2 regions of the Shewanella sp. 433 genome follow, and region 1 is predicted to be linked to the other one. Evidence: predicted binding sites of a transcription regulator. Region 1 holds the regulator's gene; the other holds the start of a gene.
What was found. Region 1 encodes sigma-54, which starts transcription at its own class of promoters, with help from an activator protein. Its sites were predicted from a motif close to GTTGGCACGNNNNTNGNNT; they were not measured.

Region 1 (5,741 bases):
GTTGGTCGAGACCCGTCAGCGGGCGTAACTCCGTTTCCCAGTGGGGATTGGGCAGAAAACGCACGTCAAACATAAAGTCTGCTTCACTTGGCATACCGTATTTAAAGCCAAATGACTCAAAGTTAATCACTAACTCCTTGTCTACTGTGCCTAGTAAGATCTCGCGTACCTTATCGCTTAAATCATAGATGTTAAGGGTAGAGGTGTCGATGTAGTGATCGACCATCTTAGAGATAGGCTCGAGCATTTTGCCTTCAAGTTGAATGGCTTCTTTGAGAGAGGCTTTTGAGCGTGACAGTGGATGTAACCTGCGGGTTTCACTGTAGCGTTTAAGTAACACATCGTCAGATGAGTTTAAGAAGAAACTCAGTATTTCGGTATCTTTAGGGAGATTAGCTAGCTGCTTCTCCAGCTGAATGTCCTCGCTGGGCATGTTGCGCACATCGACGCTTATGGCTACGAGTTCATTTCGACCTTTGAGCTGACTGAGCAGTGAGTCCATCATCTGTAGTGGCAGATTATCGACACAGTAATAACCCAGATCTTCCAGTACCCTAAGGACTACCGATTTTCCTGAGCCTGATCGCCCAGATACCATTACCAATTTCATTGGGTGATCACCTGATACAATTCTGCCTCGTCGTGGGTTTTTCTTAGCTGTTTGATGATGGCTTTATCACTTAATTTCTCTGCCATCGCGGCGAGGGTGCTAAGGTGCTGTTCGCATTGCTCTGAAGGAACCAATAATGCAAAGAGGATATCGACGGGCTGATTATCAATTGCATCGAATGCGATTGGCTCAGCACATTTAATCAATACGGCGACTGGCTTCTCAATATTCGTCAGCCGTCCGTGAGGGATCGCGATACCATTGCCTATACCTGTGCTGCCCATTTTCTCTCTCGCCAAAAGGCTTTCAAAAATCTCTTGAGAGGAAAGGGTGGGGTACTGGACAGCGGCCAAGTCGCTGATAAGTTCCAGTACCTTTTTCTTACTGCCCGGAGTGGCGCAGGTTGTGCACTCCGGCCGCAGGATGGTACTAAGTTCCATCGTTAATGCTTTATTAGCTTCTCTTTGTGTTTAATGACCTGACGATCTAATTTATCGATCAGGGAATCTATCGCGGCATACATGTCCGCGTGCTCTGATGTTGCAAATACTTCCCCACCACGGAGATGTAACTTTGCTTCAACTTTTTGCATCAATTTTTCGACATTTAATATCACATGGACATTATTGATCTGATCGAAATGCCGTTCAAGCTTTGTAAACTTTTCTTCAACATAGTTGCGCAGAGATTGGGTGATCTCGATGTGGTGCCCAGTCAGATTTATTTGCATAAAGTGATTCCTCCGGTTTCCAGTTGTTGATTATAAGCTTTTACGTTGATTTGACGGCGGTATCAACATCGCCTCACGATATTTTGCAATCGTGCGTCGAGCGACTTGGATACCTTGCTCTGCCAGCAGTTGTGCCATCTTACTGTCACTTAAGGGTTTCTTTTGATTTTCTGCGGCGACTAGCTTCTTAATAAAAGCGCGGATCGCAGTAGAAGAGCATTCACCACCATCGTCGGTCCCGACATGGCTGGAGAAAAAGTATTTCAGCTCAAAAATCCCTCTTGGCGTGTGCATATACTTTTGGGTAGTGACCCGCGAGATGGTCGATTCATGCATCTCGACCGCTTCGGCAATATCATTAAGCACCATAGGTTTCATCGCTTCTTCACCAAACTCGAAAAAACCTTGCTGGAAATCGACAATGCAGTTGGTGACCTTAAGCAAGGTATCGTTGCGGCTCTCTAAACTTTTTAGAAACCATTTAGCTTCTTGCAAGTGACCACGAATAAACTGGCCATCGGCTTGGTTTTTGGTGCTGCGTGCCATCGAGGCATAATGTTGGTTTACATTAATCTTAGGCATACTATCGGGATTAAGCTCGACCACCCAGCGACCTTTTTTCTTGCTAACTGTGACATCGGGGATCACGTATTCGTCGCGACTGGCAGTAATGGCCAGCCCCGGGCGCGGATTGAGGGTTTGAATTAGCGCTATGGCCTCACGCAGGTCATCCTCTTTCAGCTTGGTCTTACGCATCAATAGGCGAAAGTCTCGTCCGGCGATAAGATCTAAGTAATCACGGATCAAGAGTCTGGCGTTGTCGATATGCGGGGTGTCGGGGTTGTATTGGGCCAGTTGGATCATCAGGCATTCGCTGAGGTCTCTGGCACCAATCCCGATAGGATCGAAATGTTGTACCCGTTTTAATACCGCTTCAATTTCGTCGAGTTCGATTTCAGGATCGCCCATGGCTTCGAGAATATCGTCGCACGTTTGCGTCAAGTAGCCGCGCTCGTCTATGGCGTCAATGATGGCGGTGGCGATAGCAAGATCGTTGTCAGAAAAGGGCGTGAGGTTTTTTTGCCATTCGAGGTGTTCATACAAGCCTTCGCTGGTTTCCCCTTGAAAGGGCATGTCATCGTCGCGCATGGCACCAGAGCTGGAGTTGGGTGAGGCGGTATAGACCTCATCCCATGTGGTGTCGACGGGAAGCTCATCGGGCATAGAGTCTTGATTGAGTGCATCGGAGGTTTCTAAGCTTGAATTGTCTTCACTCGAGTCGACTTGCAGTTGCTCATTGTAATCGGTGTCGAAGTTGTCATTACGCTCTTGTTCTGAGTCGATATTGGCGCCTTCTTGCTCCTCGTCTAACTCGAGTAGAGGGTTAGACTCTAATGCTTGCTGGATCTCTTGCTGCAATTCCAATGACGAGAGTTGCAACAGACGAATGGCCTGTTGCAACTGGGGCGTCATGGTTAAATGCTGACCCATTTTGAGCTGAAGTGACGCTTTCATCGTACTGCTATTCCCTTGTTTCTAATTCTAAAGTGAGAAAGCTGCCTCTGGTATTAAACCGCTAAGGCGAATGATCTACTTAACAAGGTAAGAGCGGTTTAGCCTTTTACCTTGAGCGCTAATAACGTTAACTATAGCTTGAATTGTTCTCCTAAGTACACCGCTCGAACTTGTTGGTTATCTAAGATCTCATCGGGTGTTCCTTCGGCAATCAAATTACCGTGACTGACAATGTAGGCTTTTTCACACACATCCAATGTTTCACGTACGTTGTGGTCGGTGATCAGTACGCCAAGGCCACGATTTTTCAGTTGCTCAATAATCTTTTTGATGTCGATAACCGAAATGGGATCGACCCCGGCGAAGGGTTCATCAAGCAAAATAAACTTAGGATTGGCGGCTAATGCTCGGGCGATTTCGACGCGACGACGTTCGCCACCGGACAGTGCCATCCCCTGACTATCGCGGATGTGAGTAATATGAAACTCTTCTAGCAGGTGCTCCAACTCCTCTTCGCGCGCATCGTTACTGAGCTCGCGTCGGGTTTGTAATACCGCCATAATATTATCGCGTACCGATAATTTCCGAAAAATACTGGCTTCTTGCGGTAGATAGCCAATCCCTTTGCGGGCGCGCAAATGCATAGGATCTAAAGTGAGATCGTCATCGTCAATAAAAATACGTCCCTTGTCACTCTGGACTAGACCGACCACCATGTAAAAGGTGGTGGTTTTACCTGCGCCATTAGGCCCTAGCAAGCCGACGATTTGCCCTGTGCGTACGGTTAAGCTGACATCTTGTACCACGGCGCGGCTTTTGTAGCTTTTGGCTAAGTTAACCGCTTTTAGCGTCATCTCTGTCATTGCTTTTCCTGCTTGGGCTGTTCTTGGGGCTGACTTTTGCTGTTGTCTTGGTAACTTTCGGGTTGAATGATGGTGATAACGCGATCGCTACCCGTACTTTCGGCTATCAACTGTTGCTGCTCAATGTTGTAGCGAATTTGATTACCTGTGACTTGGCTACCTTCTTGTTCGAGGGTGGCATTACCAATTAGGGTTAGAGTGCGGGTCGACAGTTCATAGCGGATCTCATTGGCGCTGGCTGACGCTGGACGACCATTTTCCATCACCTGTGTATAAGTGGCTGGCTTACCCTTTGCCACTAAGATTTTGCCGCTACTATTTTCTTTGGTAAAGGCGCGTAATTCATCGGCTAAAATTTTAATGGAGCCTTGAGTCACCTCTACTGGGCCATTGAAGATAATCTGATTATTTTTAATATCAGCTTCTTGGCTTGCGGCTGAAATCTTAACCTCTTGCAGCAGGTCGGTTTCATTCGCCGCACTCTGCAGGCTAACCATGGTTAACAGGCCTGCAAGAATAAGATTATTTAGTTTCATATGTTCCTTCTACCTGGCTCGTCAGTCGTACTTTTTGTGCATTGAGGTCGGCATATAAGCCTTTTCCGGTAATCAAAAAATCGTTACCGGTGATCCGAATGGTTTGATCGGATGTCATGATCATGGTGTTGAGGTCCAATTCCATGTAGTTGGTTTCTATGGTTTGGATGGGCTCTTCAGGGCTAATGGCATCAATAATGACATTATTTTCCAAGATGACTTTGCCACTGTCTTTGTCTAATGTACCCCGAGCCGAGCGCAACCGCCACTGAGCATCGCCGTTATCGGGATAGACCAGATAAGTAGGCTGGGTAAAATAGGTCATATTACGCTCGGCATAGTGTTCCATATGGCTAGCCGAGACGCGGCTATTAAGTTTGCCTTGTTCGTCGTATTGCACGCTATTAATGTTGTTAATCACATAATCTGGACGATCGGACGCGTCGAGCAACAGCGCTTGTGATCCTTGCTTAGTCTGCACCTGCCAATAGAGCACTAAAGCGGTACCAAAAAACGCGATAATCGCCAGGGTGACTCTATTCATATGCTCATACCGTGAGCCGATTCAAACTTATCTTGGCTTAGCAAAATAAGGTCGGTTAATTCACGTAGCGCACCATGGCCGCCATTAATATGGGTGACCATATCGGCATGCTGCTTAACATAAGGGTGACCATCGGCGACGCACACCGACAAGCCGACTTGTTGCATTACGGGTAGGTCGACCATGTCATCGCCAATATAGGCCACCTGTTGTGGGCTGACTTGATAGCGTGCCAGAAGCTCTTGGTAGGGGATGAGCTTGTTGTCGACCCCTTGATAAATATGGCTAATGCCAAGGGCCGTCATACGGTCTTCGACAATTTTCGATTTACGTCCGGTGATAATCGCCACGGCAATATCGCTAGTCAGTAGCGAGCGAACGCCATAGCCATCACGAGTATGGAACGTTTTTAGCTCGTCGCCAGAGTTACTCATATAAACCAGCCCGTCAGAAAACACGCCGTCTACGTCACAAATCAGTAGTTTAATCTGTTTAGCTTTTTGCCAGACTGAGTCAGCGATAGGGCCGTAAAAACCTTGATGTGGCATCTTATATCACTCCTGCTTTAACCATATCGAGCATATTGAGTGCGCCAATGGGTTGCTGTTGAAGGTTAGTCACAATTAAGCCATTAATCTGCTTTTCTTCCATTATGTTAAGCGCTTCAGCGGCTAAAATGCCGTCGCTGACGGTCACGCAGCCTTGGGTCATAACGTGGCTGATGGAGGTGTTTCTAAGGTCGACTTCGGCATCGATCACGCGGCGCAGATCGCCATCGGTAAAGATGCCAACCAATACGCCATTGTCATCGATCACGGCGGTCATGCCGAGGCCTTTTTTAGAGATCTCATACAATGCGTCGGTAATGCAGATGTGTTGGGGTACTATGGGGAGTTCATCGCCTTTGTGCATCACATCGCTGACCCTTAGTAGCAATTTACGG
Region 2 (5,741 bases), 1.4 Mb from region 1:
GTGACTTTGGCGGTATAGATCGCCACATCATGATTGAAAAAAATCTTATTACGGGCGGAAAAAAAGTGGCCTTGGCAATCCACTTGCTTCGAGTCAAGTTTGTAGTTTTGGATCAGTGGGTCTTGCCAGGTATCGCCGTGGTTTAAGTCATATGGCGCCACCGTTAATGCTTTAGTGGGCATATTATGGTGATATTTATTAGAGTAAATATTGGCAAAGCCGTGGGTAGAAAACAGCTCTTCACGATAAAGCTCACCATTGTCTTTTTTAAAGGTGATGTGACGCTTGTGTGGGATCTGCCCCTGCTTGACATAAAACGGCATAATGTTCTTCCTCAGTGCTTTACCTGCACACAGATCTTGTTGTTATTGTGGTGAACGCGTTTTTTGTGATCGAGTTATCAATTTAGTTGCTCGCATTAACAAAAAAAAGAATAATAAATAGCTTAACTCAATCCAATATTTAGATGGTTGTATTTGCTTTACGCTTTGGAAGGCTGATGAAAATTGATATTGAAGCATTTAAGGTACTCGAAGTACTGGTCGAAGAGGGCAGCTTTGCCAAGGCGGCAGAACGTTTACATAAGGCGCAATCGGCAGTGAGCTATCAGGTAAAAAAACTAGAGCAACACTTAGGTGTAAAGCTTTTTTGTCGCGATAAGTATCGAGCCGAATTAACCGCAGAAGGCAAGGTTATGTTGGCCGAGGGCCAAAGGTTGCTGCAGTATTTGGGCAATATTGAGCATTTAGCCAGCCGATTTAGTCAAGGCTGGGAGCCGACATTGGAATTGGTGGTCGATGGCTCATTACCCATGGAGCCGATAATGCGCGCGCTTAAGCAAGTGGCTGAGCAGAATATTCCCACTAAGATCCAGCTTAATGTTGAATTTTTGGGTGGGGTGCAACAGAGGTTTGAGCGTGACGCTGCCGATCTTATGCTGGTGAAGGACTATCGCTCAGGCCCTAACTATTGCCCTCAACCTTTGCCGGTCATTAACAGTTTGCTGGTGGTCTCCCGCGAGCATCCACTTGCCGCGATGCAACAAGTGGCCTTATTTGAGTTATTGCAGTATGTCGAGCTCACCATTCAAGATTCATCCCCCAGTGTGCACCACAGTGACCAATTACAGTTTGGTGGCGATAAGGTGTTTTATTTATCAGGTTTTATTATGAAGAAAAATGCGCTGCAGATGGGTTTAGGTTTTGGGTGGATGCCTGAATTTTTGATTCAAACCGAGTTGGCCTCGGGAGCATTAGTGGAAGTGGACTTTGTCGGCGCCAGCCGTTACAGCTTTACTCCGCAACTTGTCTCCACCATGGAGCGGCCTTTAGGTCGGGCTGGTAGTCTATTTACCGATTTGATTTTACAGGAGTTTGCATTGTATCAAGACTCGCTCTAATAGCTTATATCAGCAGCGACTGCTTTAATCAATTTGCCAGTGAAACTTGAGCGTCCATTAATATGACTATCACCTCTTGAGCGGCGCTAGCCTCTCGAATTATGATCTATCAGCCAGACTAATTATTAGCCGTTAAGCCATGGTACAGCTGCGTTGAATTAGCCTAGTCCCCCATTCGTTGGTATAGGTGACGTGCTTATCTCTTTTTTCGTTAGTTCAGTGCTACGCGCCACATTGTTGGTCACGTGTTCTGACATTTCGCTTTAGGAGGTCGGTATGAGTGATATTATGTCAGTACAAATCGCTGCATTATATGCAGAGTATGCTAAGCATTTTACCCAAGGAGAACACCTTGTGTGTAGCAGTAAACTGCATGACTTTACTGAGCAGTTGCAAGAGTGTGGTCTGTTACTGGAGCGATTAGACTGGAGTGATTGGTATCAAAATAGCCATCTTATCGATAGACCCGAATATATTGGTGATGCTAGTTTGCAAGAGTGTCAGTTATTGTTGACCGCTATGACGCGTCTTGAGCGCTTTAGCACAGGCTTGCTCGACAATATGCATCACCAAGGGGTGTTATTAGCTATTTTAGAGCGACTTACTCAGGTGGCAGATGGTCAACAACGCTAGTTAAATTAATTTAAACTCATTAGTTTATAGACTTCTGCTCAATTGCTTGTCGGGGCAATGACGTTTAGCAATCTGACTGTACTGATAATGAATAACGCGCAGCAACTAATTACTGCGCGTTATCACTGTGTTAACCCTTTCTATTGGCCCAGCGTTTATCTAACCAAAGTGCCGATTGTTTCATCTGGCGTTGACTCAGTTTGAGCCAACGCCTTGCCCATGGGTATTCAATACTCAATACTGCTAATCCTATAGGCAGTAGTAGCCATGCAGGGCCTGGCAGTATTATTAGCACAGCACCAAGCAATACTAAGATACCTCCTATCATGGTGATAGCTATTTTATGTAATTGGTTATCCATTAATTATTACTCCGCAAATAGTGATCAACATGTTGGTTTAAGTGGCTTTAGCTTTGATGGTTTGACCTATCGGCGTTAGGCTGAGTATGGCCAGTTTTAAATGCTGGATCCCAAATGGAATGCCAATAATACTGACAAATAAAGCCAGTGCGTGGGCCAGGTGGCCTATTGCTAACCAGAAACCAAATAATATAAACCAGATGACATTGCCTATCATACCCAGTGAACCGGTACCCAGATCCTCAACGCCTGTCAGCGATTTACGGTTGTGGCTCTCTTGACCAAAGGGCCAAAAAGCCATTTCGCCAATCACAAAGCAGGCGCGTCCAAAGGGAATGCCAATAATGCTGATAAAACAGAGTAGGCCTGCTAACCACCAGGCTAACCCCATCACCAATCCCCCTAAGATGAACCATGCAATATTGAGTAGTAAACGAATGACGGTCATTGAGCGCTCCTATTATTATTTTCACTTATGCTATCGATTTAATGCCGAGCTAAAGTGTTCAAAACATCGGTTTTTGAATATCTGTTGTTAATTAAAATGTACCTTGATGAATAGCAACTTCTGATGGTGACGATCGCCAGTACGGGCTAAGCGCCTCAATCACTCTCTGTCAGTAAGTGTTAATCATCTATAAACGCAATCAAGCGATAATCGTGCCAATACTTAAACTGCTGTTTATTATTGATTTTTAGTTTTTATTACAATCATAGATGTTTTTTTTTACTACTGTTTAGCCCATCAGGCTAACTAATAGTGGGGGACAAATCATGTTATCTAGAGTGCCGGGCGATTGAGTCCCTAAGGTACTTGAGATTGAAGTTAGTCAAGGTGTATCAGTCAGTGTAAAATGGATTTCTTTGTCTTTGAACTGCTTATGATACAACTGACTCAGACTCCTGTGCATACCCTTCATGTTGATGGGCATGATGTTTATGTCAAACGTGATGATTTGCTCCACCCGGCATTTTCTGGTAACAAGGCACGAAAATTTGCCTATTTTCTCCAGCAGGATTTCCCCGACATCTCCACTTTAGTTGGATATGGCTCCCCTCAGGCGAACTCACTTTATTCGATGTCAGCGCTGGCTAAGCTTAAGGGGTGGCAATTAGAGTTTTATGTGGATCATATAGCCAGCTATCTGCTTACGCATCCACTGGGTAATTACCGTGCAGCGCTGCAAAATGGCGCCAATATTATCGATTTAAGTCAGTGTCATGATAGGGCTGATCTCGATTGCGCCAGTTATATCGAGCAATGCGTATTACCGGGTCGTGATGATCTGTTGTTTATTCCAGAAGGTGGGCGCTGTCAGTATGCCGAGTCTGGAGTGCGGCAATTAGCACGTGAAATAATAGCGTGGAAACAGGCCCAGCAGTTAAGTGAACTCGTGGTTTTCTTACCGTCAGGGACGGGGACCACAGCCTTATTTTTACATAAGAGCTTTAGCGAACTCGATAATAGCATTCAAGTTAAAACGTGCTCAGTTGTTGGCGGTGATGATTACCTTAAGCTGCAATGGCGAATGCTTGTCGATGATGAGTCAATGTTTCCTCAAATTTTAAGCCCGAATAAGCGTTACCATTTTGGTAAGCTCTATCCCGAATTTTTTCAAGTATGGCAAAAACTTAAGCAAGCAGGGATGGAATTTGAGTTACTCTACGATCCACTGGGTTGGCTAGTATTACTGCACTATCTTGAAAATAATCCAAAGCAAAAGGTGCTCTATCTACATCAAGGTGGGTTGCTAGGGAATGAGTCTATGTTGCCGAGATATAGGCGAAAATATGGGGGTTAGCATCACTTGGCTAGGTCAGTATCTGTGAAAGTGATACAACCTAGGCCAAATGAAGTGTGCTGAGTCGTTGACGAATGATGTCAATCCTACTTGTTGCGTTAGCAACCTTCGATACGATGAGAGGAGGTGTATCGAATAGCGTGAGGTTTATTTATTGCTTGAAAGTAACCATTTCATAAACTGTAACGCTTCGGTACGTTTAGAAAAGGTTTGTCTATTTTTACCAGCTCTATCAGTAAATGCGATAGAGGTTTTATTTGATGATATAGAGGCCACTGGAAAATTAACCGTGATCTCTTGACCGTTCATATTGTACGACATTGGCCATACTCCTTTAATGATGACTGCTTGTTTAGCAGTTGAAATTTAATAATAAAAATATCCTTAGCTTTAGCGAAAGATGAATTCTAAGTTACTGAGACTATCCATTTCTTTATTACTAATCAAGTCCTTGCTGCGGGCTATCTATTTTATTCTTGTTAGACAGATCACAATATTGACTTAATTAACGCATACAGTTAACCATCATTTGATGACAAGAGTATGACGTAAGAGATGCTGCTGATTTTGTTGGATGCGAAGACGGATGGGTCGAGCTACACAAGCAAATGGGGCAGGAAGTTCAATTGATCGAGTATATCGATAAGTTAACTTTTGTCAACATATTACAATCATTATTAGCGTTTTATTTATTCATTAGGCTTATCTTCTTCGAGAATATGCCTGTTATACACCGCTATTGGTATCTGGTCTTGTGCTTTTACTAGAGTGGGCTTGATTTACCTATTGTTTTATAATGATTTATTTTATTAGTGAATGATTTCTATGTGACTGTCTGCGTTTAATGTTGCAAGTGTTACTGGAGTAACAGGGTAGTAACATTGTGGCGGCGAAAACAGTCAGCTTAATTTGTTTTAGAAGGTTAAGTGGTGAAGATGCGATCAAAAATATAGATAACATGTGAGCTTCAATGGCTTCAGGTGATTCTAAATCCGGCTATACGGGTTATAATCAACACCAAATTAAGATACACACATTTAAAAGCAGTAACGGGAAGATGTATGGCTAACGTGTTAGATTCAGTTGATCAAAGAACAAAACTGGTGGGTGAAAATCGATTAGAGCTCTTATTGTTCCGTATTAATGCCACCCAGTTGTTCGCCATTAATGTCTTCAAAGTTAAAGAGGTGGTGAAACTACCGGCCTTGAGCCATCTACCCGGTAGCCACGACAGCATTAAAGGCGTGGCCAATATCCGCGGCGTATCGATTCCAGTGATCGATTTACGTCGCGCCATTGGGTTTCAGCCGATGGCAGAGAACGTAGAGGCAAACTTAATCATTACTGAATATAACCGCAGCGTGCAAGGTTTTATGGTGGGTAAGGTTGAGCACATCATTAATATGACTTGGGGCGACATTATGCCGCCACCTAAAACCGCGGGCAGCAACAGTTATTTAACCGCTATTACTAAAATTGAGGTCGATGGTGGAACACAATTAGTGTCGATTATCGATGTAGAAAAGGTACTGGCTGAGATCATCCA

Region 2: the regulator sigma-54 is predicted to act here: its motif matches at 3,043-3,061, upstream of AC5YB1_RS11045 (YccF domain-containing protein).

Annotation. Positions count from the first base shown of each region.
Region 1 covers NZ_CM181703.1:3,892,570-3,898,310, reverse strand. The annotation lists gene rapZ (RNase adapter RapZ) at 1-610, opposite strand, end outside; gene ptsN (PTS IIA-like nitrogen regulatory protein PtsN) at 607-1,050, opposite strand; gene hpf (ribosome hibernation promoting factor) at 1,053-1,340, opposite strand; gene AC5YB1_RS17225 (RNA polymerase factor sigma-54) at 1,371-2,855, opposite strand; gene lptB (LPS export ABC transporter ATP-binding protein) at 2,987-3,718, opposite strand; gene lptA (lipopolysaccharide transport periplasmic protein LptA) at 3,715-4,254, opposite strand; gene lptC (LPS export ABC transporter periplasmic protein LptC) at 4,241-4,798, opposite strand; gene kdsC (3-deoxy-manno-octulosonate-8-phosphatase KdsC) at 4,795-5,346, opposite strand; gene AC5YB1_RS17200 (KpsF/GutQ family sugar-phosphate isomerase) at 5,348-5,741, opposite strand, start outside.
Region 2 covers NZ_CM181703.1:2,503,272-2,509,012, reverse strand. The annotation lists gene AC5YB1_RS11065 (homogentisate 1,2-dioxygenase) at 1-323, opposite strand, end outside; gene AC5YB1_RS11060 (LysR family transcriptional regulator) at 500-1,399, shown strand; gene AC5YB1_RS11055 (DUF6508 domain-containing protein) at 1,676-2,032, shown strand; gene AC5YB1_RS11050 (PGPGW domain-containing protein) at 2,163-2,393, opposite strand; gene AC5YB1_RS11045 (YccF domain-containing protein) at 2,431-2,841, opposite strand; gene AC5YB1_RS11040 (pyridoxal-phosphate dependent enzyme) at 3,275-4,195, shown strand; gene AC5YB1_RS11035 (hypothetical protein) at 4,343-4,516, opposite strand; gene AC5YB1_RS11030 (chemotaxis protein CheV) at 5,257-5,741, shown strand, end outside.